Regions from separate parts of the Pseudoxanthomonas sp. LjRoot206 genome, predicted to be linked through region 3. Evidence: predicted binding sites of a transcription regulator. Region 3 holds the regulator's gene; each other region holds the start of a gene.

Region 1 (9,717 bases), on a different contig from region 3:
GGTCAATCACCTGAAGAGCATCGCGGGCATGGCCCGCTCCTACAAAGCAGGGAGCAGCCACGGCACGATGGCGATGTCTACTCCTTCAACTGGCTGCCGAAGTCGCCGTCGGCTTCCGCCGCGAGATACGCGAACACGGTGTACGCCGCGACGTTCTGCGCCAGCGCGGCCGGGTCGATCTTGTCCAGCGTGTCGTCGGCGTTGTGGTGCAGGTCGAAGTAGTCGCTGCCGTCCTGCGCCAGCCACGCCCACGCCATGCCCCTGGCGGCGAAGGGGCTGATGTCCGGGCCGGCGCTGCCCTTGCCGGGCGTGTACTCGATGCCCAACGGTGCCAGCGCCTGCGCGATCTGCTCGGTCGCCTTGCGCGCATGCGCCGGCGCGCCGGTGTTGAACGCGTAGATGCGGCCCGCGCCGAAATCGCTCTCGGCGGCGAGCTGGTGGCGGGTGATGTCGGCCAGGTGCTTCTCGGCATACGCCTTGCCGCCGTAGAGACCCTGTTCCTCGTTGGCGAAGGCGATCACGCGGATCGTGCGCTTCGGCGCCTGCTTGAGCTGGCCGATCAGATGGCCGGCGGCCATGGTGATGCCAATACCGGCACCATCGTCGATCGCGCCCGTGCCCAGGTCCCACGAATCCAGATGTCCGCCGATCACCACCACCTCCTTCGGCAGGCTGCGCCCGGTGATCTCGCCGATGACGTTGTGCGAGGTGTATTCGCCGTTCCATCCGCAGTCCAGCGCCAGCGACACGCGCACCGGGCCGCGCTGCAGCAGACGCGCCAACTGGTCGGCGTCGGGAATGGTCAGCGATGCGGACGGCACCGGCGTCAGGCCGTCGTCGAAGCGGGTGATGCCGGTGTGGGCGACACGGTGGTTGTCGGTGCCGGCCGAGCGCATCAGGAACGCGACCGCGCCCTTGCGGATCGCGGCCGACGGACCCTTCGAGCGGATCGCACCGCCGTTGCGGTAGTCGCTGCCGTCGCGTGCGGCCTTCATCTGGTAGTCGACGAAGGCGATCTTGCCGGCCAGCGAGCCGTCGGGCGCCGCTTCCAGCGCGGCGAGGTCGGCGAAGCGGACGATCTCCGCCTCGATCTTGCCGGCGGGGCTGCCGCCCAGCGCGGTGACGGTGATCGGCTGCGCATGTGCGCCCAGGATGGCGGCGTGTTCGCTGCGGCGAACCCACTTCGGGAAGGTCACCGGCTCGAGCCATACCTTGTCGAATCCCAGCGCCTTGAACTTCGCCTGTGCCCACGCCACGGCCTTCGCATCGGCCTCGCTGCCGGCCAGGCGCGGGCCGATCTCGGTGGTCAGCGATTCGACGACCTTCCAGCCGGTGTCGTCGGCCAGCGCCTGCTCGCGCAATTGCGCCGCGGTGGCGAGCGAGGCGTCGGGGATGCGGGTCTCGCGCTGGGCGGCGAGGGCAGGTACCGCGAAGGTCAGGGCAAGCAGCAGCGGAGCAAGGCGCATGGCGTATCCCGGAAAAACGAAGGCCACGAGCTTAGCAGCCCGTGGCCTCGCGGTTCCTTTGCCGGTGTTGCCGGTTCGGAATGCAGCGTCCGCTTACTTCTTCAGCGAATCGCGGATCTCGCGCAGCAGCAGGATGTCTTCCGGCGTCGCGGCCGGTGCGGCATCGGGCTTGCGGTGCAGGCGGTTGACGGCCTTGACCAGCAGGAAGATCGCGAACGCTACGATGACGAACTGGATCACCGTGTTGAGGAACTCGCCGATGCCGATCACGACGGCGGGGACTTCCTTGCCGGCCGCGTCCACCGTGGCTTCCTTCAAGGTCCACGCCCACTTAGAGAAGTCGACACCACCGACCAGCAGCCCGATCGGCGGCATGATGATCTTGTCGACGAGCGTGGTGACGATCTTGCCGAACGCGGCACCGATGACCACGCCGACCGCCAGGTCGACCACGTTGCCGCGCGCGATGAATTCCTTGAACTCGCTGACCATGCCCATGCTGCTGTCCTGTCTGTCGGCGTCGTCGCGCCATCGGCGGGGACTATAGCGTGCATGACGCCCGCCGTTGCACCGCTCAGGCGGTGATGCGGCCCTGCAGCGTCACCACGTCGTCCAGCGAGGCGACGAACCGGTCGCCCGGCACGAGCGCGGCCACGCCCGCCGGCGTGCCCATGAACACCAGGTCGCCCGCCTTCAGCGCGTAGAGCAGCGACAGCTCGTGCAGGATGTCAGGCACGTCCCAGATCAGATCATGCAGCGCGCCATGCTGGCGGGTGTCGCCGTTCACCTGCAGGGTCAGCGTCCGGTCTTCCAGCACGCCAACATCGGCGGCAGGCACGAGCTCGCTGATCGGCGCCGAGTGGTCGAATCCCTTACCGGTATCCCAGGGCAGGCCCTTGGCCTTGGCAGCGCCCTGCAGATCGCGGCGCGTGAGGTCCAGGCCGACGCCGTAGGCGATCACCAGGGCCTGCGCGGCTTCGCGTGCGAGCGGACCGGCGGGTGCGTTGGTACCGAGGGCGACGACCAGTTCCACTTCATGGTGGAGGTCCTGCGTGCCGGGCGGGTAGGGCACATCCGCGCCGCTGGTGACGAGGGCGTCGGCGGGCTTGTGGAAGAACACGGGGGTTCCGCGATCCGCCTTCGAGGCCGGCGCCGGGGCGCCCATCTCGCGTGCGTGGTCGGCGAAATTGCGTCCCACGCAGAAGATCCGCCGGACCGGGAACGTGGCGCCGCCTCGCACGGGAACGCGCGGGATGGGCGGGGCGGGAATGAGGTCGGTCATGGCGGCCAGGCGGAAAGGAAGCGGCCGCAGAGTGTAGGCGGGAACCGGGTTCCCGCGGGCGTCGTCAGCGCGGCAGCGGCAGCACCGGCTTGCGCACCACGTGGTACTCGGCGTCGACCACGCGCACATCGCGGGCCTGCGGTTTGCCGCGCTGGCGGACCAGCTTGTAGACCAGGCCGCCGGCGATCATCGCTGCGCCCACGAATACGCTGAAGAACACCAGCACGCCCAGCAGCGCAACGCCCAGCAGGCCCAGGCCGACCCGCAGCAGCGGATGGCGCGGCTTGCGCGGAGCGAACACATTGCGGAAAGCGTTGAACTGGAAGTGGCGTGCGTACATGGCGTTGCGTCGTGACAGAATGCGGCGGGGGCCGGTGCCGCAGTATCGGATGACCGTTATGTGACCGTGTGAGGACTTCGTTAAACGCCATGCGACTGAGTGCACTGAATGACATCGTCGACGGCGGTTTTGCCGAGGTTGAGGCCAAGATCGGCGACGATGCCGAATCATTGATTCTCTTCCGTGAAGGCAACGACGTCCGTGCCTGGCTGAATGTCTGTCCGCATGCGGGCCGCCGCCTCGACTGGGCGCCGGGCCAGTTCCTCAAGAGCAAGGACGGCCATCTGGTGTGCGCCGCCCATGGCGCCTCGTTCGAACTGGTGCATGGCGACTGCGTCGCCGGGCCCTGCCGCGGAGATTCGCTGCGTGCCGTCGCCGTGCAGGTGCGCGACGACGGGGTATGGCTGGCCTGACCGGCAGGCGTCAGTCGACGCCTTGCACGATCACGCAATGCCAGCCGGTGCGGTAGGTCTCGTAGCCCGGTGAGGCCGCGTGCGCGATGCATTGGGCACGGCCATCGATGACGAGGTCCACCGCGGCACGCGGCTGGGCGAACAGCGCGCCGCGCCCCGGAAAGTCCAGGCGCGTCGCCGTCGCCTCGCCGCGCACGGTATCGGCCAGCACCTGCCCGTGGCCGTCGACGATGCACACCCGGCTGCGGCGCCATTCGGCTGCCGACAGTGGCGTGTGCTCCACGATCGTCTGCGCCAGCGCGTCCCAGCGGAACACGATGCCGAGGACGCCGAGCGGGCGACCGGTCACGCGGCCGCCTTCGCGCACGGTGCACGCGTAGACCAGCACGCGTTCGCCGCCAGCCAGCGGGCTGCGGTGCATCGACTGGAAGCCGAATTCCTCGCCGCTGGCGGTGGTCATCGTCGACTGGAACCACGCCTGCTGGGCCACCGACTGCCCTGCGGAGCGGTATTGGCGCGGTCGTCCGTTGGCGATGATGTTGCCCTGCAGGTCGGCCAGCACCAGATCGAAATAGACGGTGTACGAATCCAGGATCTGGCCGAGCCGTTGGCTGGCATGAGCAAGGGTGGCGGGCTGCGCGTCCTGCAGGGCGGCCACCATGGCGGCGTCGGTGGCCCACCAGCGCACGTCGCAGCTGCGCTCGTAGAGGTTGCGGTCGATCAGGTCGATATTGGCCAGCGCCAGGTCGGTCAACCGGGTACGGCGCACATTCGTCTGTAACTGGTCCAATCGTCCCCGCAGATCGGTACTCGTATGGCCGGCCATGCGATCGATCTCCTGCGCCGTATCGCTCACCCGCCGCGACAGCGTATCCATCTCTTCGGCGATCACCCCGAAGCTGCGCCCCGCGGCGCCGATGCGGACCGCCTCGATGCGGGCGTTCATCGAGATGATGCGGGTGACGCGGTTGATCTCGTCGATCTTCTGCAGCGACTGGCGCAACTGCTTCAGTAGCGAATCCGACAGGCCGGACACCGACTGGATATGGTCATCGATACCGGCGTCGGACACGGGTGCGACAGTGCATACGTTCATGGATCTCCTTGCGAGGGCGGGAAGGGAGGCGCCCGATCCCGCCTGGCGTCGCTGTTCCCTTGGTTGAGGCGCTATCGGCGCGTCCGTGGAGCGCTTTAATCGGCACCGTCGCGGTGCGCGTTTGCCCCGCGATGGGGCGCTGCCGTGCCTCCCTGTGCGATGGCGTCCGCCCACCGTGCGACCATGGCGCGTCCCCCGACGGCGCCCCGAGTGACCGGCATGATGATTCCCTCGCTGCTCGACACCGATCTCTACAAGCTCACGATGATGCAGGCGGTGCTGCACCAGCATCCCGGCGCGCAGGTGCTGTACCGCTTCAAGTGCCGCACGCCGGGCGTGGATCTGGTGCAGCACCTGGACGCTATCTCGGCGGAGATCGACCGGCTCTGCACGCTGCGCTTCAGCGACGACGAACTGCGCTTCCTGTCCACGCTGCGCTACATCAAGCCGGACTTCGTCGATTTCCTGGAGCAGTTCCAGCTGCGCCGGCGCCATGTGCACATCGCGCCTTCCACGCAGGTGCCGGGCGAACTCGACCTGACCATCGACGGCCCGTGGCTGCAGACGATCCTGTTCGAAGTACCGGTGCTGGCGATCATCAGCGAGACCTGGATGCGCGCGCAGCCCGATGGCGACCTGCAGGAGGGCGAGCATCGCCTGCATGCCAAGCTGGAGCGCCTGCGCGATGCAGCGCCGGACTGCACGATCACCGACTTCGGTACGCGGCGACGCTATTCGCACGATTGGCACGCCCGGCTGTTGCCGATCTGCCAGCAGGTGTTGGGCGGGCAATTCGTCGGCACCAGCAATATCCATTTCGCGCGCCGGTACGGGATGACGCCGCACGGCACGATGGCGCACGAGTGGCTGCAGGCGTTCCAGCAGCTGGGGCCGCGTCTTCGCGACTCTCAGCGCGCCGCGTTCGAGGCGTGGGCGCAGGAATACCGGGGCGACCTCGGCATCGCGCTGTCGGACGTGGTAGGACTGGATGCCTTCCTGCGCGACTTCGACCTGTACTTCAGCAAGCTGTTCGATGGCATGCGCCACGACTCCGGCGATCCGCTCACATGGGGCGACCGCGTCATCGCGCACCTGGAGTCGCAGCGGATCGATCCGCAGGGCAAGACGCTGGTCTTCAGCGATGGCCTGGACATCGAAGCGGTGCTGCGCATCCACGCGCATTTCCGCGGGCGTTGCAAGGTCGGCTTCGGCATCGGTACCAACCTGACCAACGATGTCGGTCCCAAGCCGCTGCAGCTGGTACTGAAGATGGTGCGTTGCCAGGGTCAGCCGGTGGCCAAGGTCAGCGACACGCCCGGCAAGGGCATGAGCGACGATCCCGATTTCGTGGCCTACCTGCGCAAGGTGTTCGGACTGCCGACGGAGTGAGGCGGACGCCACTTTCCCAAACGCGCGGGCTACGCTCTAGAATGCGACGCTTTGCAGCCATGGGGATGGCGATGTCGGATACGGGGACGTGCGCCAACTGCGCACGGGTAGTCGATGGTTCCGAGCAGAAATTCTGTCCGGCATGCGGCCAGCCCACGCCGATGCATCGCATCGACTGGCACTTCCTGGGCCATGAGCTGGAGCACAGCGTGCTGCACATGGACCGGGGCATCCTTTACTCGCTGAAGGAACTGATGCTGCGGCCAGGGCACTTGATGCGGGCCTACCTCGACGGTCAGCGTGCGAAGCAGGTCAAGCCGCTGTTGCTAATCATGATGAGTGCGGCCGTCGTGGTGCTGCTGAGCAAGTATTTGGCCGGGGGTGACGTGATGGCCGGAATGGCAGCCGCGGCGAATCAGGCCGCCGACCTGCCCGGGCCGTTGGCAGTGATTTCCAGGTCGATCAGCGAGTGGATGAATGCCTATTTCGCGGCCGCGACCCTGCTGCTTCTGCCGTTCGAGGCTGCGGCGTTCCGGCTGGCGTTCCGTCGCACCGGCTCGCTGAACTATCCGGAATGGTTGGTGATCACCGCGTTCCTGACCGTACAGACATTCGTGTTCTGGTCGATCGCGTTGCTGCTGCAGCGCTGGATACCGGGCGCGCCTGCTTGGTCGGTACTGGTGTCCACCGCCTATGGCGTGTTTTCCCTGATGCAATTGTTCCAGCCGTATCCGCGCTGGAAGTCGTTGCTGCGCGGCATCCTGGGATACGGAATCTTTTTCGCGTTCACCCAGGTTGCAATGGGGCTCCTTGCCCTCGCGGTAGTGGCGACCTCGTTGCGGGGATAGCACGACCCATGCGTTCGGACGCGCCGGAATGGCTGGGCCTGGATCCCCACCGCGTAGTCCAAAGAAAACGCCGGCACGAGGCCGGCGTTTCCATCGAAGCGATCCGGGTCGCCCGCGCCGCAGGCGTTTGCCTTACTTCAGCGCCTTGAACCGCAGGCGGTGCGGGCGCGCGCCTTCTTCACCCAGGCGACGCTTCTTGTCTTCCTCGTACTCGCGGTAGTTGCCCTGGAAGAACTCCACGTGCGAATCGCCTTCGAAGGCGAGGATGTGTGTGGCGATGCGGTCCAGGAACCAGCGATCATGCGAAATGACGAAGGTATTGCCGGGGAACTCCAGCAGCGCGTCTTCCAGCGCGCGCAGCGTTTCGATGTCCAGGTCGTTCGACGGTTCGTCGAGCAGCAGCACGTTGCCACCCTGTAACAGCGTCTTGGCCATGTGCAGGCGACCACGTTCACCGCCGGACAGCGAGCCGACCATCTTCTGCTGGTCCTGGCCCTTGAAGTTGAAGCGGCCGATGTACGCGCGCGACTGGATCTCCACGCCATTGATGTTGAGGATGTCCAGGCCGCCCGAGATTTCCTGGAAGACGTTGTGGTTGCCTTCCAGCTTGTCGCGGCTCTGGTCCACGTAGGCCAGCTGCACGGTCGGGCCCTTGACGATCTCGCCGGCGTCCGGCTTTTCCTGCCCGGTGATCATCTTGAACAGCGTCGACTTGCCGGCGCCGTTCGGACCGATGATGCCGACGATGGCGCCGCCGGGGACGAGGAAGCTCAGGTTGTCGATCAGCAGGCGGTCGCCGAATTTCTTCGAGACGTTCTTGAACTCGATCACCGAATTGCCCAGGCGCTCGCCCGGCGGGATGAAGATCTCGTTGGTCTCGTTGCGGCGCTGGTAGTCGACCGACTGCAGCTCTTCCAGGCGGGCCAGGCGCGCCTTGCCCTTCGAGCGGCCACCCTTGGCGTTCTGGCGCGACCACTCCAGTTCCTTCTGGATGGCCTTCTGACGGGCCTTTTCCTGGTTGTCTTCCTGCTTCAGGCGCTCGTCCTTCTGCACCAGCCAGTCGGTGTAGTTGCCCTTCCACGGGATGCCGCGGCCGCGGTCGAGCTCGAGGATCCACTCGGCGGCGTTGTCGAGGAAGTAGCGATCGTGGGTCACGGCCACCACGGTGCCGGTATAGCGGGCGAGGAACTGTTCCAGCCACTCGACGGACTCGGCGTCCAAGTGGTTGGTCGGTTCGTCGAGCAGCAGCATGTCCGGCTTCTGCAGCAACAGGCGGCACAGCGCCACGCGGCGCTTCTCGCCGCCGGACAGCTTGCCGACGATCGCGTCCCACGGCGGCAGGCGCAGCGCGTCGGCGGCCACGTCCAGCTGGTTTTCCAGCGTGTGCGCGTCACCGGCGGCGAGGATCGCTTCCAAGCGTTCCTGCTCCTTGGCCAGCGCATCGAAGTCGGCACCTTCCTCGGCGTAGGCGGCATACACCGCTTCCAGCGCAGCCTGGGCCTGCAACACATCGCCCACGCCTTCCTCTACGGCCTGGCGGACGGTGTGCTCCGGGTTGAGTTCCGGCTCCTGCGCCAGGTAGCCGACCTTGATGCCGGGCTGCGGACGGGCCTCGCCTTCGAAATCCGTGTCCACGCCGGCCATGATCTTCAGCACCGTGGACTTGCCGGCGCCGTTCAGGCCCAGCAGGCCGATCTTCGCGCCCGGGAAAAACGACAGCGAGATGTCCTTGATGATCTGCCGCTTGGGCGGGACCACCTTGCTGACCCGGTTCATGGTGTAGATGTATTGCGAGGACATGCAGGCTCCGGTACGCAGGCCCCGGCGCCCGGCCGGGCAGCGGCGGGCGGGGAGGCAGAAGGGAAGGCGGCGATTATAGCCGCTCGGGCGCGGCCGACCGCCGGCTGAATACATTCCATCGACATGGATTTGACGCGGCCGTAACCGTTTTCCAGCCGGAATCGGTTCAGACGGGATCGGCATGATGGGCTCACGTGCCACACAGAGGGCTTTCCATGAACACCAAGCGTCTTTTCCAGGGTATGGCCTGCGCCGTCCTCGCCTTCGCCGTCACCGCTCCCGTGCTGGCGCGCGACGACGACCGCGGCAACCGCGGCCGTTCGCACCACTACGACCGTCGCGATGATCGACGGGACGACCGCCGCGACTGGCGTGAGGACCGTCGGGACGATCGTCGCGACCACCGCGACCAGCGCCAGGCCTACCGCCACGGCTACCACGATGGCCGTCGGGACGATCGTCACCATGACCGTCGTTACGACGACCGCCGCTACTACGCGCCCCCGCCGCGCGTGGTCTATCGCCCGGCCCCCAGCTACCACCGGTGGGCGAGGGGCCAGCGTTACCACGACTACTACCGTGGTCCGGTCTACGTGGTGAACGACTACAACTACTACCACCTGCGTCGCCCGCCCCATGGCTACCGCTGGATCCGCGACGACCGCGGCAACCTGCTGATGGTCGCCATCGCCACCGGCATCATCGCCGACCTGCTGCTGCATCACTGAGCCAGGCGGTCCGATGCCCCGAAAAGCGCGCTCCGGCGCGCTTTTCCTTTTCGCGGGCCGGGTGGCCGGGGGCCGGCCGGGCTACAATCGGACCTCCTGCCCGCCCTTGCCCCGGAGACCCGATGTTCCCGCGCGACGCCCGCATCGAAACCTACGATCCCGAACTGGCCCAGGCCATCGCCAACGAGGCGCGCCGGCAGGAGGATCACGTCGAGCTGATCGCCAGCGAGAACTACGCCAGCCCCCGCGTCCTGGAAGCCCAGGGCAGCGTGCTGACCAACAAGTACGCCGAGGGCTACCCGCACAAGCGCTATTACGGCGGTTGCGAATACGTCGACGTGGCGGAGCAGCTGGC
Region 2 (9,717 bases), on a different contig from region 3:
CGGTCAACGTCTCCACCCTGCAGCTGCTGCGCCCCAGCTTCGTGTCCGAAGTGCTGGAGGCGATGCAGGAAGCCGGCATCCCGCCGCAGATGGTGGTGCTGGAAGTCCGCCAGAACGCGCTGGCCAAGGACATGAACCTGGTCCACCGCACGCTGGCGCAGCTGCACCGCGAGGGTGTGCGGCTGACGCTGGACGATTTCGGCATGGGCGATTCCAACCTGGATTCGCTGGTGCGCTTCTCGGTGGACAAGATCAAGATCGACCGCAATTTCGTGAAGGGCGTGCCGTCCGGCAACCGCGAGGTCGCCATCACCTGCGCCATCATCGCGATGGGCCACCAGCTGGGCATGAAGGTCATCGCACATGGCGTGGAGACCGACATGCAGTTGGGCTTCCTGCGCCGCAACCAGTGCGACATGTTCCAGGGCCATCTGTTCGGCGAGCCGATGTCGGCCGAGGACGCCGGCGCCGTGTTGCGCCGCCGCTACCTGCGTGCCGACGCGTTCGCCGCCACCAAGCCCGACCGCACGCTGCTGCTGCTGGATGACGAAGAGAACATCCTGCGATCGCTGGTACGCCTGTTCCGCCGCGACGGCTACCGCATCCTCGCCGCCAGCAACGTCACCGATGCTTTCGAACTGCTGGCCACCAACGATGTGCAGGTCATCCTGTCCGACCAGCGCATGTCGGACATGAGCGGCACCGAGTTCCTCGGCCGCGTGCGCCTGCTGTACCCGGACACGGTGCGCCTGGTGCTGTCCGGCTACACCGACCTGGCCACGGTGACCGAGGCGATCAACCGCGGCGAGATCTACCGCTTCCTGACCAAGCCGTGGAACGACGACGACCTGCGCGAACACATCCGCCAGGCCTTCACCACCTACGAGAACCAGCCGCACCACCGCGCGCATGCCTGACAGCGGAGCGCCGACGCCGGCAGGTTGGTGCCTGTACCTGCTCGAATGCCGCAGCGGCAGCTTCTACGCCGGCATCACCAACCGTCTGGAGGCGCGCTATGCCGCGCATGTCGCCGGCACCGGCGCGAAGTACACGCGCGCGAACCCGCCGGTGCGCGTGCTGGCCAGCCGCAGTTATCCGGACCGCAGCGCGGCGTCGCGCGCAGAGGCGGAGCTGAAGCGGTTGCCGCGGGCGAAGAAGCTGGCGTTTTTCGAATAGTTACGCCGTCATTCCGGCGAACGCCGGAATCCATCTTGATCTTGCCTGACTGTTGCACGGCGAAAAACATCAACATGGGTCCCAGCGTGCGCTGGGACGACGAACATCAGCGATCAGAATCACTCACGCCGCGTCGGCGGCCGGCTGGCGGATCGGCAGGGTGATGCGGAAGCAGGCGCCAGCACCGGGCACGTTGCGCGCTTCGATGCGGCCGTTGTGCTTCTTGACGATGCCGTAGGAGATCGACAGGCCCAGCCCGGTGCCGCTGCCGACCGGCTTGGTGGTGAAGAACGGATCGAAGATGCGCTGCAGGATCTCGTCGGGAATGCCGTGGCCGCTGTCCTGGACCTCGACCCAGACCTCCTCGCCTTCCACGCCGGTGCTGACCGTGATCGTGCCGCGTTCGTCGATGGCGTGGCTGGCGTTGAGCAGGATGTTCATGAACACCTGGTTCAACTCCGACGGTCGGCACTGCACCAGCGGCAGCTTGCCGTAGTGCTTCTCCAGCGTGACCTTGTACTTCAGCTCGTTCCAGATGATGTTGATGGTGGAATCCAGACCGGCGTGCAGGTCGGCGGATTTCCAGCTGTCGTCGCGGCCCGAGTACGAGAAGTCCTTCAGGTTGCGCACGATCGCGGTGACCCGCTCGATGCCCTCGCGCGATTCGGACATCAGCTGCGGCAGGTCGCCGGTGATGAAGTCGATGTCGGAACGCGCGCGCAGGTCTTCGATCTCGGGCAGCATCGCCTTCGGGTCCGGCAGGCGCAGCGCGCGCTCGTAGACCTCGATCAGCGAGAACAGGCTGTGCAGGTATTCCTGCAGCGAGCCGAGGTTGGAATGCACGTAGCCGATCGGATTGTTGATCTCGTGCGCGACGCCGGCGGCCAGCTGGCCGATGGACGCCATCTTCTCGGACTGCACCAGCTGTTCCTGCGCACCGGCCAGGCGCACCAGCGTCTGGCGCAGCTGCGCATGGCGGCGCTGCAGTTCCTGCTGGCGCGCATGCGCCTCGCTGACGTCGTGGAAGACGACCATGCAATGACCGCCGCCGGGGCTGTCGTGGAAGTAGGCGCGCACCTGCAGCACCAGGCCATCGTCGAGCGTCAGGTCGGCATTCCAGCGGCCGGTCTCGCGCGCGGTGCGGATCGCATCGGCCGGCAGCAGCCGCGACAGCGCGCCGAGCGCATCGGCCTCGTCGTTGACCAGCGCGCGCGCGGCGGCGTTGGCGTGCAACGGGCGCGCATCGCCCCGGCACAGCAGGTACCCATCGTCCATCAGTTCGGCCAGCGCCTTCAGGTCGGCGAAGCTCGGGATGTCGTCGACGGTGCAGGCGCCGGAAGGCGGAGTCGTAAGCGGGTCTGTGGCCACGGATGGATCGGGTGGCGGCGATGGGGCGCCAGTATCCGGCGCGGCCGCAGGAGCGGCAAGGTGCGGAGTCGCAGTTTGCGGATCCGGCACCAGGCTCAGGCGACCGCGAGCGGGCGCGGCGCGGAGGCCGTCGAGGTCTGGCCCTGCGCGTCGTAGGCGCCGTGGCTTTCGGTGCGGCCAAGATGGCGCAGCGCCCAGTTCACTTCGCGGCGCCGGCGCGCCAGCAGGATGCCGTTGGCGTGGTTCTTGTCGGCCAGGTCGGCCAGGCTTTCGCGCAGGTCGTCGGGGAAGCCGAAGCCGGCGGCGGCGGTTTCCAGCGCGCGCAGCGCATCCAGTTTGTCCTGCGTGCAGCGCACGAGCGCTTCCACGTCGTGCTCGACGATGGCGCGACGCTCCTCTTCCAGGGCCGCGGACAGTCGCTGGAGGGACGCGTGCGTCATCGTGCTCAGCCGCCCAGCTGGTCTTCCAGGCCCAGCATGCCGTCGGCGATCGCCTCGGCGTTGATCTTGTACGTGCCTGCCTGCAGTGCTTCGCGCACGGCCGCCACGCGGGCTTCGTTGATCGCCGGGGCCGCGGCCAGTTCGCGCTGCATCGCCTGCAGGCTGGTGGCTTCGCCGGTCAGTCGCAGGCTGTCGCCCGCCGCACTGGCTTCCACGGGGCTGGAACGATCGGCGCCGGCGGAGGCCACACGGCCGCTCACGGGGCCGGTGGTGCGGATGGCGGCAGGGGGAGTGCCTTCGATTTTCTGGTTCATGTCAGTCGCCTGTAACAGGGTTCATAGGAGTTATCGGCCGCCACCCGGTGGACTTTAGTGACGGATCGCACAATTCCGAGGGGACACCGGATTTCGCCCGATGTCCTTCCACCCAGCGTCGGTATCGGCCCTCTCCCGGACATCTTGAGGGCGGATGTGGATTTTTTTTCATCGACTCACCCAGACGTCGCCGCCCGCCCCCACGATTCCCTGCACCACGCGGCGCGAGGACAGGTTTTCGACGGTCACCCGCTCGTTCTCGCCGGCATCGCCGAGCGCCTTGCCGGCTACGCGGACTTCCACCCCGCCACGGCGGGACACCAGTGCCACGTTGTCGCCGCGGCGGATGAGGCGCTGGGCGACCAGGTCGGTCGAGGCCAGCACCGATCCGGCCGACAGCATGCGGCGCGCGACGCGGCCCACGGCCTGGGCCGGATCCGCCACCGCCGCACCGACAATGCGCGAAGCGTCGCGGCGCTCGGCGACGAAGGCGTCGGCCGTAATCGTTTCGCCGGGCGCGACGCCGCGCGCCAGCACCAGCACGGTCTGGCTGCGGCGCACGCGCACCGGCACGAACAGGCGCCAGCCGGCATCCTGCGGACAGCTGACTTCCACGCTGTTGCTGCCCTGCACGCGCGCAACCAGCGCGGCGCCGCAGCGTGGCAGGCGCAGGGCGGGATCGAGCGTGGCGTCGGCTTCGCTGCCGGCCGGCAGGGCGCCGAGAGCGGCGGCCTTGATGCTGTCGACCGGCTGGAAGTCGGCGGCCAGGACGCTGCATGCGGTCAGGGCGCCGATCAGGGCGAAGGTGAGGCGCAGCATGGGCGGGGTCCGGAGGTTCATCGGCGGGGAAGCTGCAAGCGGTGTGCCAGTCAAGCCCCTCTCCCCGCGGGAGAGGGGTTGGGGTGAGGGGCAACGGAGCCCGTGTCCTCAGGCCGCCCCTGGCAGCCACCACATCCGCGACGAGCCTTTGGTTCGCTGGCCTTGCGGGATGGATCTTCTTTTACTCAGCCATGGCGCCGCTCGCCGCGGGGGCCTTACTTTTCTTTGCTTGTGCAAAGAAAAGTAAGCAAAAGAAAGCACACGCCGGCGGTCCGCCCGCCGCACGCGGCGGGTACGCAGTCCCGGCGGGAATTTTCGTACGGGGCATCCTGCCCCGGCCGAAAACGGCGCACGTCCTGTGCGCCGCCCTGCGGGTTTTACCCGCCGTGACTGCCGGACCTCAGGGGGCCCGAGAGCCAAAGCCGACGCGTCGCGGTTGCTCCTGCTTTTCGGGCTCCCCATGAGGCACGGCGAGTGGGCCGGGTACAACCCGAAGGGCGCCGTCATGGATGACGGGGTTTTCGTATGGCACATGGATGTGCCATACGAAAATTCCCGGCCCGCTCGCGGACCCGGAGCGAAGCGCAGGGCGTGCCGCCTGGGGCGTGTTTCTTTGGTTCCTTTCTTTGCACGAGCAAAGAAGCGCTTCTCAACAGCCGAATGGCTGGTCAAGGGACGCCACCCGCGGCGAGCGGCACCATGCTTGCAGGTCAGGCGACCATCCCGTCAGGCCAAGAAAGCCGAAGCGGCAGCGTGCCTCTGGCTAGGTCCAATGTCCGCACAGGCGATGGACTCCGTTACCCCTCACCCCAACCCCTCTCCCAGCGGGAGAGCGGCTGAAAGGAAGGGAGAGGGGCTTTGAGCTGGCCCCTCCCGCTCAAGACCCCTGCCCGATGGCCGATATGCTGGACATGACCCAGGACCTGCTCAACCGCATCGACCAGCGCACCCGCCTGGCCGGCCACAACCGCCTCGCCCTGCTGCTGTTCCGCCTGGGCGGGCGTCAGCTTTTTGGCGTCAACGTCTTCAAGGTTCAGGAAGTCCTGCGCCGCCCCGGCCTGTTCCAGCTGCCCGGCCTGCCCACCGAGTTCGTCGGCGTCGCCGACGTGCGCGGCCGCTCGGTGCCCGTGCTCGACCTGGGCCTGAGCATCCGCCACCCCGAGCGCGACCCCAACCCCGAGAACGCCCCCAACTACCTGGTCGTCACCGAGTTCAACCGCTCCGTGCAGGGCTTCCTGGTCAGCGGCGTCGAGCGCATCGTCAACATCGCAGTGGAAGACATCCACCCGCCGCCGGAACTGGGCGCGGAAAACAGCTTCCTCACCGCCGTGACGCGGTTCCAGGGCGAACTGATCCAGGTGATCGACGTGGAAAGCGTGCTGGCCGACATCTGCCAGTCGCGCATGGACGCCACCCTCGCCCCCGAGATGGCGCTGCCCGCCGATGCCCCGCCGATGCAGGTGCTGGTGGTCGACGACTCCCGCGTCGCCCGCTCGCAGATCCGCAGTGTGCTGGAGCAGCTGGGCGTCACCGCCACCCTGCTGTCGGACGGCCGCCAGGCACTGGACCATCTCTTGCAGGTGCACGCCGCCGGCGAGAACCCGGCCGAGCGCTACGCCATGGTCATCTCGGACATCGAGATGCCGGCCATGGACGGCTACACGCTGACGACGGAAATCCGGCGCCATCCTGGCCTGGCCGGCCTCTACGTACTGCTGCACACGTCGCTGTCGGGCGTGTTCAACAACGCCATGGTCGAACGGGTGGGCGCCAATGCCTTCGTGGCCAAGTACAGCCCGCACGAGCTGGCGGAGCACGTGCTGTTCCGGCTGAACCAGGTGGCCTCGGCGCGCATGGCGGCCTGAACCGTCGTCCCAGCGCACGCTGGGACCCATCTGCTTTTCCCGCTCGCCGGGTAAAAAGCAGAGCTCAGATCAAGGTGGATCCCAGCGTTCGCTGGGATGACGGGATCGGCACGCCGGTATGGGGGCTCGCTTTCTGGCACACCGCTTGCAACTGCCCCGGCAACGGTCTGCCGGAGCGGTGCCATGTCCAATCCCATCTCCAATTACCTGGGCGTCCACGCCACGGCGCTGCCGCTGCGTGAGCAGCGCATGCAGCTGATCGCCAGCAACCTGTCCAACGCCGACACGCCGAACTTCAAGGCGAAGGACCTGGACTTCCAGGCCGCGCTGGAGAACGCCGCCGCCAAGGCCGCGCCGCTCAAGAGCACCAACGAACTGCACCTGACCCTGCCGAACGCCTCGCCGCGCATCTTCGAGCGCGACGGCGTGCAGCCCAGCCTGGACGGCAACACCGTCGACGCCGATACCGAGCGCGCCGCCTACGGCCGCGCGGCGCTGGAATACCGCGCCTCGCTCAGCTTCATCGAATCCAAGGTGCGCACCATGCTCACCGCGATCACCGGCCAGTAAGGAGCGACGCCATGAGCAACCTGCCCATCTTCGACGTCGCCGGTTCCGCGCTGCAGGCGCAGTCCGTGCGCCTGAACACCATCGCCAGCAACCTCTCCAACGCCGATTCCATCGCCTCCTCGCCGGACGCGGTCTACAAGCCGATCGAGCCGATCTTCCAGGCGCGCCCGATGGGCCACGACGGCTCGCTGACCTCGGTGCAGGTGAAGGAAATCACCCAGAGCGAGGCGCCGCCGATCAAGCGCTACGAACCCGGCCATCCGATGGCCGACGGCGACGGCTACGTCTACGCGCCGGATGTGGATCCGGTCGCGCAGATGGTGAACCTGATCTCCGCCTCGCGCGGCTACCAGGCCGGCGTGGAAGTGCTGAACACCGCCAAGGAACTCGCCCTGGCCACCCTGACGATGGGCCGCTGACGCCCCGCCCCCTGACCGAGTACGCACATGACAACCGTCAACGGCGATCCGTTCGCCGCCCTCAACACCGGCACTACCGGCAGCGCCACGACCGCCAAGAAGGCGGACACGCTGGGGCAGGCCGACTTCATGCGGCTGATGACCGAACAGCTGAGCAACCAGGACCCACTGAAGCCGCTGTCCAACAGTGAGTTCGTCGCCCAGCTGGCGCAGTTCTCCACCGTGCAGGGCATCGCCGACCTCAACGGCACCGTCAACGGCTTCACCGCCGCGCTGACCGGCGACCAGGTGCTGAAGGGCGCCGCGCTGGTCGGGCATTCGGTGGTGGTGCCGTCCGAATCCATCGCCCTGCCCGCCTCCGGCAACGCCAGTGGCCTGGTGATGTCGCCCGGCGCCGGCAAGGTGACCTTCGAGATCAAGGATGCCAGCGGGATCGTCATCGACACCGTCGAGGTGGACGCCACCGGCAAGGGCGAGACCGCGTTCGCATGGGACGGCCTGAAGGCCAACGGCGAACGCGCCGAGGCCGGCAAGTACTCGATCAAGGCCACCCACACCGCGACCGACGGCACCGGCACCGCGCTCAACACCTACGTCGACGCCACCGTGGACAGCGTGACCATCGGCTCCGACGGCCTGTACCTCAACCTGCCCGGCCTGGGCACCGCCCCGCTCGACTACGTGCTGCGCATCGGCACGTCGGCGTCCTGATACCCACGCTCCCACCGCATCCCGCAAGGAGTCTTCCATGGCATTCAACAGTTCCCTGTCCGGCATGAGGGCGGCCAACGCCGACCTCAACGTCACCTCGCACAACATCGCCAACGTCAACACCACCGGCTTCAAGGAGTCGCGCGCGGAGTTCGCCGAGGTGTTCTCGTCCACCGGCTACGGCCTGCTGCGCAACGGCATCGGCGCCGGCGTGCGGCTGACCAATGTGGCACAGCAGTTTTCCCAGGGCGATATCAACCAGACCGGCCGCTACCTGGACATGGCGGTCGACAAGGAAGGCTTCTTCACCGTCAGCAACAACGGCACCAACGTCTACACGCGCGCGGGCAATTTCCAGCGCGACCCGAACGGCTATGTGACCACGCCGGAAGGCTACCGCCTGCAGGTGTTCCCGCCGCGCACCGACGGCGTCGGTTTCGACACCGGCAACCTGACCGACCTGCGCCTGCTGACCACCGACAGCCCGCCGTCGCCGACCACCAACGTCGAGCTGGGCGTCACCCTGCCCGGCAACGCCGGACAGCCGACCATCACGCCGTTCTCGCCGACCGACAGCGCCAGCTACAACGAAACCACCTCGGTCACCGTGTACGACTCGCTGGGCGTGGCCCACCAGCAGACGGTCTACTACGTGAAGACGCCGAACCCGAACGAGTGGCAGATGCACACCTACGTGGACGGCGCCTCGATGGGCGCGCCGACCACCGTGCAGTTCGACAACAACGGCGCCCTGACCGCACCGGCCAACGGCCTGATCACGCTGGCGCCGTTCACGCCCAGCACCGGTGCCGGCGTGCTGAACATGACGATGAACATCAGCGGCACCACCCAGTACGGCGAACAGTTCTCCAAGCGCATCCAGAACCAGGACGGCTACGCGACCGGCAAGCTCAACGAATTCAGCGTGTCCGAAACGGGCGTGGTCTACGCGCGCTACTCGAACGGCGAGGACCAGGCGCTGGGCCAGGTCGCACTGGCGAACTTCAGCAACCCGCAGGGCCTGGTATCGCAGGGCAACAACACCTGGACGCACAGCTACGCCTCCGGCGAACCGCGCATCGGCGCGCCCGGCACGTCGGACTTCGGCCAGGTGGCCTCCGGCGCGCTGGAGGCCTCGACCGTCGACCTGACCGAGCAGCTGGTCAACATGATCGTGGCGCAGCGCAACTTCCAGGCCAACTCGCAGGCCCTGTCCACGCAGGACCAGATCACCCAGGCCGTGATCAACATCCGCTGACGCGGCGTGATTCGGGAATAGGGATTCGGGATTCGCAACGGCGAATCCCTGCCCGCTTCCGCTTTGCTCCTCGTAAACGAATCTCCAATCCCCTATCCCGAATCCCTGCCTCCCATGGACAAAGCCCTCTACGTCGCCATGACCGGCGCCCGCGCTTCGCTGCAGGCGCAGGGCACCGTGTCGCACAACCTGGCCAACGTGGACACCAAGGGCTTCAAGGCCGCGCTGGCCGGCACCGAGGCGTTCAAGATCCAGGGCCAGGGGTTTCCCTCGCGCGTGGACGCGGTGCTGATCGATCCCGGCTTCGACGGGCGTACCGGTTCGCAGATGGTCACCGGGCGTTCGCTGGACATCTCGCTACAGCCGAACCGCTGGATGGCCGTGCAGGCCGCCGATGGCGGCACCGCCTACACGCGCAACGGCGAGCTCAGCGTCACCCCGAACGGCCAGCTGGTCACTGCCGGTGGCCGCGCGGTGCTGGACGACAACGGCAATCCGATCGCGGTGCCGCCGGCGCAGTCGATCGACATCGGCGCCGACGGCACGGTCTCGATCATCCCGCAGGGCGAAGGCCCGCAGACGATGGCCGTGGTCGGCCGCATGCGCATCGTGGAAGCGGCGCAGTCGCAGCTGGCTCGTGGTGGCGATGGCCTGATGCGTCCGTCGGATCCGCAGGCGCCGGCGCTGCCGGTGGCCAATGGCAACAGTCTGACGATGGGGGTGCTGGAAGGCAGCAACGTGGATGCGGCCGGTGCGCTGGTGCAGATGATCCAGTTG
Region 3 (9,717 bases):
CAGCGTGGAATAGAGCGCGATGTCGCGCGATTCGCGCTCGATCTCCAGCGCCGCGAGGTCCGCTTCGGCGGCGCGGATCTCGGGTGCGGCGCGGCGGGCGCCGCCCAAGGCCAGCGATACGCCACCGACCAGCGCGCTATCGCCGCTGTCCTGTATCCGGCGGACACCCACCTGCCAGTCGAGATCGGGAGTGGAAGCGGTCCGTGCCAACCGGACCCGTGCTTCACGGATGCGGCGCTCGTCGGCGAACTGGGCCAGTTCCGGCGTGCCTTCCAGCAGGGCTGCCAGGTCGGCCACGTCGGTGACCACGGGCAACGCCAGCGGATCGCCGGCGGCGACCTCGAAGCGCGGTGCCCGCTCGCCCCACAGCGCCGCCAGGTGCTGGCGCGCGGCGGCCTGCTGCTGGTCGGCACGCATCAGGGCCAGTTCGGCGCGCGCCAGCGCCGCCTGCGCGGTCAGCACGACCGATTCCGGCGATGCGCCGGCCTGCAGACGCTGCCGCGCGCCGGCGACGGTACGCCGCCGCTGCGCGATGTCCTGCTCGGCGATGCGCTGCTGTGCCCGTGCGCCGGCGACGGCGAGGTAGCGGCGCGCGACATCGGCGAGCAGGTCCAGGCGCTGGGTTTCGCGCTGCATCGCGAGTGCGTCGATGCGCGACTGCGCCAGCGCGCGGCGTGCATCGAGCTTGCCGCCGCGCTCGAGCACGCCGGCGAGCGTCAGCGTGGCTTCGGCCTGGCGGACGCCGCTCGCGGCACCGCTGCCGAGGACGTTTTCCACGTCCAGGCCGGCCCGCAGCGCTGGCCGCAGCAATGCGGCCTCGCGCTCGGCGAGCAGGGTTTCGGTACGCGCACCGAACAGGCGCAGGTCGGGATGGACACGGGCGACCCGCGCGATGGCATCGTCCAGTGTCAGGGTCTCAGAGGGAACAGCAAGCGATGGCGCCTGTGCGTGCACGCACGGCGCGATCGCGAAGGCGGCCAATGCCGCCAGTCGCAACCACATGGGAAGTCTCCGGAATCGGTGATGGAACGCCGGCGCGACGCGAGGTCAGGCCGGCCGCGGCATCACGCGGAGATCGGAGGACGCAGCAGCGAGGCGCGCGGCGCGTGCGCCACCGGCACCGTCGCCATGACGGGGACCGCGACGGGCAGGACCATGGCCGGCACGCGCATCGGTGCCGGCATGATGGCCGTCAGGTGGCCGCAGCAATGGCTGGCATGCATCAGCGCATGCAGCAGGTCGCGTTCGCCGTCATCGCCATCGGCATGCGCGTGGCCGCCGGCCGCGCCGGCATGTTCGTTGACGGCGTGCAGGTGCTCGTTGCCGCTGCCAAGTTCGTGCAGGTCGCCGAGCGACGCCAGCACGGGATTGGCAAGTACCGCCAGCAACAGCACCGCCAGCGCGGGCAGGCGCAGCAGGGCGAAGCGGCGTTGGCGGAGGAAGCGGAGCATCGGCAGGCATCGTAGTCGCCCCCCGTGACGTTAGGCAATTTCACGCCGGGATTCCGCGTCGGAATGGAACGGGTCTTGCAGAGACCGCCGCGACCCCGTCGGAAACACGCCATGTCTGAGCAGGACGAAAGCGGCGAACGCACCGAATTACCCACCGAGAAACGACTTCGCGAAGCCCGTGAGCAGGGCAACATCCCGCGTTCGCGCGAGCTGGCGACGGCGGCGGTGTTCGGTGCGGGCGTGCTGGCGATCATCGGCATGGGCCCCGGCCTGGCGCGCAACGCGCTGGGCTGGATGAAGATCGCGCTGACCCCCGATCCCATGCTGATGCGCCAGCCGGACCAGCTGTTCGGCTATGTCGGGCTGATGATGCTGAAGCTGCTGGTCGCGATCGCGCCAGTAGCCGGCATCTGCGTGCTGGCCGGCCTGGCCGCGCCGGTGGCGATGAGCGGCCTTCGGTTTTCGCAGAAGTCGCTGATGCCCGATTTCAAGCGCCTGAACCCCGCCTCCGGCCTCAAGCGCCTGTACGGCGCCGAGAGCGTGGCCGAACTGCTCAAATCCCTGCTGCGCGTGGCCCTGATCGGCGGCGCGGCGGTGATCTGCCTGAAGCTGGGCCTGAATCCGTTGCGCGAGCTGCTGACCATGCCGCTGGAGCAGGCGGTGCGCAGCGGCCTGAAGTTCACCAGCACCCTGCTGCTGGCGACCACCGGAGGGCTGATCCTGCTCGCCGCCATCGATGCCCCGTACCAGAAGTGGAACTGGCTGCGGAAGCTGAAGATGACCCGCGAAGAGCTGCGCAAGGAGATGAAGGAGAGCGAGGGCAGCCCGGAGGTGAAGGGCCGCATCCGCCAGATGCAGCACCAGATGTCGCAGCGCCGGATGATGGAAGACGTGCCGAAGGCCGACGTGATCGTGGTCAACCCGACCCACTACGCCGTGGCGCTGAAGTACCAGGCCGGCCAGATGGGCGCCCCCACCGTGGTCGCCAAGGGCGTGGACGAGCTGGCCCTGCGCATCCGCGAGGTCGCCGACGCCCATCGCATCGCCATCGTCTCCGCGCCGCCTTTGGCACGCGCCTTGTATCGCGAAGGTCAGCTTGGCCGGGAGATACCCGTGAGACTGTACGCCGCCGTCGCCCAGATCCTGTCCTACGTGTACCAGCTGCGTGCCTGGCGCGTGGGCGAGGCCCCCCTGCCCGACCTGCCGTCCCTCGACGTGGATGAGCACGGAGGCAAGGCATGAGTGCGCAACCGGCCGGCGGCCTGCGCTGGATGGACATGCTGAAGAACGGCCTGGGCGCGCCGCTGGTGGTACTGGCGCTGCTGGCCATGATCGTGGTGCCGCTGGCACCGCCGGTGCTGGACGCGCTCTTCAGCTTCAACATCGCCATTTCGCTGGTGGTGCTGCTGGCGGTGATCTACGTGAAGCGCCCGCTGGACTTCACGATCTTCCCGATCATCCTGCTGATGACCACCATGCTGCGGCTGGCGCTGAACGTGGCGTCCACCCGCGTGATCCTGCTCAACGGCCAGGACGGCCATGACGCTGCCGGCAAGGTCATCGCCGCGTTCGGCGAATTCGTGGTGGGCGGCAATTACGCCGTCGGCATCGTGGTGTTCGCCATCCTGACCATCATCAACTTCGTGGTCATCACCAAGGGCGCGGGCCGCATCGCCGAAGTGTCGGCCCGCTTCATCCTGGACGCGATGCCCGGCAAGCAGATGGCCATCGACGCCGACCTCAACGCCGGCGTGCTGACCCGCGAGGAAGCCAAGGCGCGCCGCGAGGAAGTCCGCGCGGAAGCCGACTTCTACGGCTCGATGGACGGTGCCAACAAGTTCATCCGCGGCGACGCCATCGCCGGGATCCTGATCCTGTTCATCAACCTCATCGGCGGATTCGCCGTGGGCATGTTCCAGCACGGCATGCCGGCGGCCGAGGCGGCCTCGACCTATACGCTCCTGTCGATCGGCGACGGCCTGGTCGCCCAGCTGCCCGCCCTGCTGGTGTCGTCGGCGGTGGCCATGCTGGTCACCCGCGCCTCGCGCTCGGAAGACATGGGCCAGGCCGTCATGGGCCAGGCCTTCGGCCAGCACAAGGCGCTGGCGGTGGCCGCCGGCGTGCTGGGCCTGGTCGGGCTGGTGCCCGGCATGCCCAACGTCGCCTTTTTGACGCTGGCCGCCGGCATCGGCTACCTGGCCTGGAAGATGTGGAAGCGGACCCAGGAGGGGCCCGAGGCCGCCGCCGGCGACGTGCCTGCACTGACCGGCCCGGGCGCGGCGCCCGACCGCAATGCCGAACTGACCTGGGACGAGCTGCGCCCGGTCGATCCGCTGGGCCTGGAGGTCGGTTACCGGCTGATCCCGCTGGTCGACAAGAATCAGGGCGGCGAACTGATGTCGCGCATCAAGGCGGTGCGCCGCAAGCTGACCCAGGACCTCGGCTTCCTGGTGCCGCCGGTGCATATCCGCGACAACCTGGAGCTGCCGTCCAACGGCTACCGCCTGCTGGTGCACGGCGTGCCGGTCGCGTCGGCGGAGATCCACCCCGACCGCGAACTCGCGCTCGACCCGGGCGGCGCCTTCGGCACCATCGACGGCATTCCCGGCAAGGATCCGGCGTTCGGCCTGGACGCGGTGTGGATCCAGTCGCACCAGAAGGCCACCGCCGAATCGCTGGGCTATACCGTGGTCGATCCGGCCACGGTGATGGCCACCCACCTCTCGCACCTGGTGCGCGAACACGCGCCGGAACTGCTGGGCCACGAGGAAGTGCAGCAGCTGCTGGCGCAGCTGGGCCGCAGCGCGCCGAAGCTGGTCGAGGACCTCACCCCGAAGGCGCTGCCGCTGGCCACCGTGGTGCGCGTGCTGCAGAACCTGCTGATCGAGCGCGTGCCGATCCGCCAACTGCGCCGCATCGCCGAGTCGCTGGTCGAGTTCGCCCCGCAGAACACCGATCCGGCCGCGCTCACCGCCGCCGTGCGCACCTCGCTGGGCCGTTTCATCGTGCAGGAGATCTCCGGGATGGCGCCGGAACTGCCCGTCTATACCTTGGCGCCGAATCTGGAACGCGTCTTGCAGGACAGCACCCAGGGAACCGGCGCGGCGCTGGAACCGGGACTGGCGGAACGCCTGCACCAGAGCCTCGCCGACGTGGTGACCAAGCAGGAATCCCGCAGCGAGCCTGCGGTGGTGCTGGTACCGGGAACGGTCCGCGCCGCCCTCGCCCGCCTGGTCCGCCACAGCGTCCCCTCGCTGTCGGTGCTGGCCTACAGCGAGGTTCCCGAGGACAAGCGGTTGAAGCTGGTCGGCACGATCAGTTGAAAGCCGGGATTGGGGAATGGGGATTCGGGATTCGCCACAAGCGGCTCCCTGTTATCGGAGAGCGATCGAATGAAAACGACAACTCGAATCCATCTGCATCGCCGAAAACGATGCTCTGCTCCTGCTCCTGCGAATGCCGAATCCCCAATCCCGAATCCCGGCTCCTGACATGAAAATCAAACGCTTCGTTGCTCCCGACATGCGCACCGCCTTCGCGATGGTGCGGCAGGAACACGGTCCGGACGCGGTGATCCTGTCCAACCGCGTCACCGAGGACGGCGTGGAAATCGTCGCCGCCAGCAATTACGACGAAGCGCTGGTGAAGCACACCCTGGACGCGATGCGCCCGGCCACGCCCGCCGCTCCGTTGCATCCGCTGCTCGACCCTGCGCCGCAGGGACCGGCCGCGAACGCGCCGACCCTGTCGCCCGCCGAAGCCGCCGCCAGCTACTTCTCCCGTCGCCAGTCGGCCGCGCCCGCCGCTCCGGCCGCACCGCGTGCCGAGACGACGAAGCCTGTCGCCCCCGCGCCTGCTCCGGTCGCCGCGATCGCACCGATCGTGGCGCCGCGCGCACCGGCCGCCGAGACTCCGGCGCCGGTCGTGCGCGACCTCGCGCCGCTGCTGATCGAACCCGAATCCTTCGCCGCCAAGCTGGCTGCCTGCCTCCCCGCCGCGCCCGCCAACGAACCGGTCGCCGCGATCGAGCCCATCGCGCCGCCGCGCCGTCCGGTCGCACCGCGCGTCGAGGCCGACGACACCCTGGACCTGGACACGCTGCTGCCGTCCATTGCGCCGCCGGTGTCGCTGCCCGACCCGGAGCCGGCACCTGTCGCGGCCCTGCACGCCAGCCGCATCACCGCGGCCACCCCCGCGCCGGTACCCGCTGCCGTCACCGTGCCGACGCTGACCGTCGTCACCGACGATGCCGCGCAGGCCCGCGAAAGCGACGAACAACTGGTGCAGATGCGCGGCGAACTGTCCGCCATGCGCGAGATGATCGAGCGCGAGATGCACCGCCTCACCGACGAGCGCCTGCGCGGCTCGCCGGTGCGCATGCAGGCGATGGAGCTGATGGAAGACTACGGCTTCGACGCCGGCATCACCCGCGACATCGCCCTGCAGATCCCCGCCGACACCGAACTGCACCGCGGCCGCGGCCTGATGCTGGGCCTGCTGTCGAAGAAGCTGCCGGTGCTCGACACCGACCTGCTGGACACCGGCGGCGTCATCGCCCTGGTCGGTCCCACCGGTGCCGGCAAGACCACGACCATCGCCAAGCTGGCGGCCTGCTTCGCGCAGCGCCACAACGCCCGCGACGTGGCGCTGGTCACCACCGACACCGTGCGCGTCGGCGGCCGCGAACAGCTGCACGGCTACGGTCGCCAGCTCGGCATCGCCGTGCACGAGGCCGACAGCGCGCAGACCCTGGCGCTGGTGCTGGAACGCCTGCGCGACTACAAGCTGGTGCTGATCGACACCGCCGGCCTCGGCCAGCGCGACCGCAACCTGGTCGGCCAGCTCAACTGGCTGCGCGCCTCCGGCCAGGTCAAGACCCTGCTGTGCCTGCCGGCCAATTCGCACTTCTCCGACCTGGACGAAGTGGTCCGCCGCTTCAGCACCGTGCAGCCGCAAGGCGTGGTGCTCACCAAGCTGGACGAGACCGGCCGCCTGGGCAGCGCACTGAGCGTGGTCGTCGACCACCAGTTGCCGATGACCTGGGTGACCGACGGCCAGCGCGTCCCCGACGACCTCCACCGCGCCAACAGCGCCCACCTCGTGCTGCGGCTGGACCAGCTGCGCCGCGAAGCCGATGAACCCTGCTCGACCGAGGCCACCCATGTCGCCTGATCACCCGCTGCAGACCAACCCCCGCAGCACCCCGCCGTTGCCCGGCGCCTTCCATCCCGTGCGTGTCGTCGCCGTCACCGGCGGCAAGGGCGGCGTGGGCAAGACCAATGTGTCGGTCAACCTCGCCGTGTCGCTGGCCGAAATGGGCAAGCGCACGCTGCTGATGGACGCCGACCTCGGCCTGGCCAACGTCGACGTACTGCTCGGCCTGTCGCCCAAGTTCACCCTGGCCGACCTGATCGCCGGCCGTTGTGGGCTGGAAGACGTACTGCTGGAAGGTCCCGAAGGCGTGCTGGTGGTACCGGCCTCGTCGGGTTTCCGCCACATGGCCGAACTGACGCCGGCCGAGCATGTCGGCCTGGTCAACGTGTTCTCCGAACTGCAGCGCGCCCTCGACTTCATGGTGGTCGATACGGCCGCCGGCATCAGCGACAGCGTGCTGACCTTCTGCCAGGCCGCGCAGGACACCGTGGTGGTGGTCTGCGACGAACCGGCCTCGATCACCGACGCCTACGCACTGATCAAGGTACTGGCGCGCGAACGCGGCCTGGACCGTGTCCACGTCGTCGCGAACATGGTCCGCGACCCCAACGAGGGCCGCAAGCTGTACGAAAAGCTCGCCCGCGTCTGCGAACGTTTCCTCGGCGATGTCGCCCTGCACTACCTGGGCGCCGTACCGCAGGACGACTGGCTGCGCCGTGCGGTGCAGCGCCAGCAGCCAGTGGTGAAGGCCTACCCGGGCAGCCCGTCCGCCCGCGCCATCACCGATATCGCCCGCACCACCGCGCGTTGGCAGCCGCCGGTCGGCGCGCGCGGCAACGTGGAGTTCTTCGTCGAACGCCTGATCCAGCGCGGGGTGGCCGCATGAACACCGCCGCCGCCCAGTACCGCGCCGTCCAGCGCGGCAATGCCAACGACTTCGTCACCCAGCACGCCGACCTGGTGCGCCGCATCGCCCACCACCTGGCGGCTCGGCTGCCGGCCAGCGTGGAGATCGACGACCTGGTGCAGGCCGGCATGATCGGCCTGCTGGAAGCCTCGCGCAGCTACGACGCCGAACAGGGCGCCTCGTTCGAGACCTACGCCTCGATCCGCATCCGCGGCTCGATGATCGACGAGATCCGTCGCGGCGACTGGGTACCGCGCTCGGTCCACCGCCGCGCCCGCCAGGCCGCGGCCACCGTGCGCGAGATCGAGCAGCGCACCGGCCGTGCCGCCATCGCCACCGAAGTGGCGAGCGCGATGGAGATGCCGTTGCCCGAATACCTGCGCCTGATGGAAGACGCCGCGCGCGGCCAGGTGTTGAGTCTGGAATCGCACATCGACGACCACGGCGAGCCCAACACCACGCGCACCGGCGGTCCGTCGCCGCAGCAGAACCTGGAGCGCAGCGAGTTCCGCCAGCAACTGGTCAAGTGCATCGGCCAGCTGCCCGAACGCGAGCAGCTGGTGCTGTCGATGTACTACGAACAGGAACTCAACCTGAAGGAAATCGGCGCGGTGCTCGGCGTGAGCGAATCCCGCGTCTGCCAGATCCACGGCCAGGCGATGGTGCGCCTGCGTGGACGCCTGCAGGTCTTCGAGAAGGCCGATGCGGGACTGGAAGACGACGAGTGACCCAGGCAACCCCATGACCCTGTAGGAGCGCCCTGGGGCGCGATGCGTTTCGGTCGATGCGAGCAAAAGCATCGCGCCCGAGGGCGCTCCTACAAGAGCAGCTTTAGCGTTCGCCTAAATCTTTCCCGCCCCCGGCCGATATCCCCACCAGTCCCACCGTCCACGCAACACCGGAGCACCCGTGACCAACAAGAACATGCGCATCCTCATCGTGGATGACTTCTCCACGATGCGCCGCATCATCAAGAACCTGCTCAACGACCTGGGCTACACGAACACGGCCGAGGCCGACGACGGCAACACCGCGCTGGTCGCGCTGGCCCAGGGCAGCTTCGATTTCGTGGTCACCGACTGGAACATGCCCGGCATGACCGGCATCGAACTGCTCAAGTCGATCCGCGCCGACGACCGCTTCAAGACCCTGCCGGTGCTGATGGTGACCGCCGAGGCCAAGCGCGAGCAGATCATCGAAGCCGCGCAGAACGGCGTGAACGGCTACATCATCAAGCCGTTCACGGCGCAGACGCTGGAAGAGAAGCTCGGAAAGATCTTCGAACGCCTGGGAGCGGCCGCCTGATGAACGCCGTCGCCGACGCCACCGGCGCCCGTGCGGCGCTGGTGGAAAAACTGCAGACCGCGCTCGATGCCCTGGAACAGGGCGACGAAGCCGGCTGGCGCCGCGAACTGGACGCCATCGCCGCCTGGCGCACGCAGCCGATGATGCAGGGCCTGGGTCGCCTGGCCCGCGAGCTGGCGCAGACGCTGGGCGAACTGCCGCCGACCGACGCCGGCGAACTCGACGATGCCTGCTCCCGCCTCGACCATGTGGTCGAGATGACCGAACAGGCCAGCCACAAGACGCTGGACCTGGCCGAACAGTGCCGCGGCTACGCCACGCGGCTGAAAGCCACCGACCTGTCGGCCGACCAGGCCGCACTGGTCGACAGCATCGGCAAGGGGCTGTCCGAGATGGCGCTGGCGCAGAGCTACCAGGACCTGACGGGCCAGATCATCCGTCGCGTGGCCGGCATCGTGCGCCGCGTGCACGAGGGTTTCGGCGCGCTCGGCCTGCCGCCGCCGGAAAAAAAGCAGGACAAGGGTTCAGAACTCGCCGGCCCGGCCGTTGCTGGTCTTGACCGCAATGCGTTTTCGCAGGACGACGCCGACGACCTGCTGTCCGGCCTGGGGTTGTAGCCCCGGGGGACGCGCGCTGCGGAACCGGAGACCCGTCATGTCCGCTGCTGCCCGCCGTTCCCGCCACCCCGTCGTCCTGCTGTTCGTGGGATTGCTGCTGGTCTGCGATGTCGTGGTGGGGCGCTTCCTGCGCCGCCGCCACGCCCACGCGATGCGCCTGCTCGATTCCTCCCGCTGATCGCCTGCCCGGTAACCGACCCGCCCATGTCCGCCGTCACGCCTGAAATCGCCGCCGACTTTCTGATCGAAGCGCAGGAGATCCTCGACCGGCTCGGCGAACAGC

Evidence for each region. The regulator FliA, encoded in region 3, starts transcription of late flagellar genes. The targets are predictions, from matches to a motif close to TAAAGTTTNNCNNNCNNNGGCCGATAA.
Region 1: a site for FliA is predicted at 4,669-4,695, ahead of AC04MD_RS07940 (methyl-accepting chemotaxis protein). Genes of this name have one in related genera too.
Region 2: a site for FliA is predicted at 3,329-3,355, ahead of flgM (flagellar biosynthesis anti-sigma factor FlgM). Genes of this name have one in related genera too.

What each region holds. Positions count from the first base shown of each region.
Region 1 covers NZ_JBGFFI010000002.1:682,522-692,238, forward strand. The annotation lists gene AC04MD_RS07915 (M28 family peptidase) at 78-1,466, opposite strand; gene mscL (large-conductance mechanosensitive channel protein MscL) at 1,560-1,964, opposite strand; gene AC04MD_RS07925 (fumarylacetoacetate hydrolase family protein) at 2,041-2,748, opposite strand; gene AC04MD_RS07930 (hypothetical protein) at 2,813-3,088, opposite strand; gene AC04MD_RS07935 (Rieske (2Fe-2S) protein) at 3,178-3,501, shown strand; gene AC04MD_RS07940 (methyl-accepting chemotaxis protein) at 3,512-4,597, opposite strand; gene pncB (nicotinate phosphoribosyltransferase) at 4,817-5,986, shown strand; gene AC04MD_RS07950 (DUF3667 domain-containing protein) at 6,028-6,834, shown strand; gene ettA (energy-dependent translational throttle protein EttA) at 6,967-8,634, opposite strand; gene AC04MD_RS07960 (RcnB family protein) at 8,850-9,362, shown strand; gene glyA (serine hydroxymethyltransferase) at 9,485-9,717, shown strand, end outside.
Region 2 covers NZ_JBGFFI010000005.1:47,238-56,954, forward strand. The annotation lists gene AC04MD_RS15650 (EAL domain-containing protein) at 1-917, shown strand, start outside; gene AC04MD_RS15655 (GIY-YIG nuclease family protein) at 910-1,176, shown strand; gene AC04MD_RS15660 (ATP-binding protein) at 1,300-2,451, opposite strand; gene AC04MD_RS15665 (flagellar protein FlgN) at 2,640-2,984, opposite strand; gene flgM (flagellar biosynthesis anti-sigma factor FlgM) at 2,990-3,298, opposite strand; gene flgA (flagellar basal body P-ring formation chaperone FlgA) at 3,467-4,114, opposite strand; gene AC04MD_RS15680 (chemotaxis protein) at 5,029-5,982, shown strand; gene flgB (flagellar basal body rod protein FlgB) at 6,166-6,552, shown strand; gene flgC (flagellar basal body rod protein FlgC) at 6,564-6,971, shown strand; gene AC04MD_RS15695 (flagellar hook capping FlgD N-terminal domain-containing protein) at 6,999-7,682, shown strand; gene flgE (flagellar hook protein FlgE) at 7,720-8,940, shown strand; gene AC04MD_RS15705 (flagellar basal body rod protein FlgF) at 9,055-9,717, shown strand, end outside.
Region 3 covers NZ_JBGFFI010000009.1:1,950-11,666, reverse strand. The annotation lists gene AC04MD_RS19800 (TolC family protein) at 1-1,002, opposite strand, end outside; gene AC04MD_RS19795 (hypothetical protein) at 1,065-1,451, opposite strand; gene flhB (flagellar biosynthesis protein FlhB) at 1,563-2,693, shown strand; gene flhA (flagellar biosynthesis protein FlhA) at 2,690-4,774, shown strand; gene flhF (flagellar biosynthesis protein FlhF) at 4,944-6,623, shown strand; gene AC04MD_RS19775 (MinD/ParA family protein) at 6,613-7,491, shown strand; gene AC04MD_RS19770 (RNA polymerase sigma factor FliA) at 7,488-8,240, shown strand; gene AC04MD_RS19765 (chemotaxis response regulator CheY) at 8,437-8,817, shown strand; gene AC04MD_RS19760 (protein phosphatase CheZ) at 8,817-9,434, shown strand; gene AC04MD_RS19755 (hypothetical protein) at 9,472-9,612, shown strand; gene AC04MD_RS19750 (chemotaxis protein CheA) at 9,639-9,717, shown strand, end outside.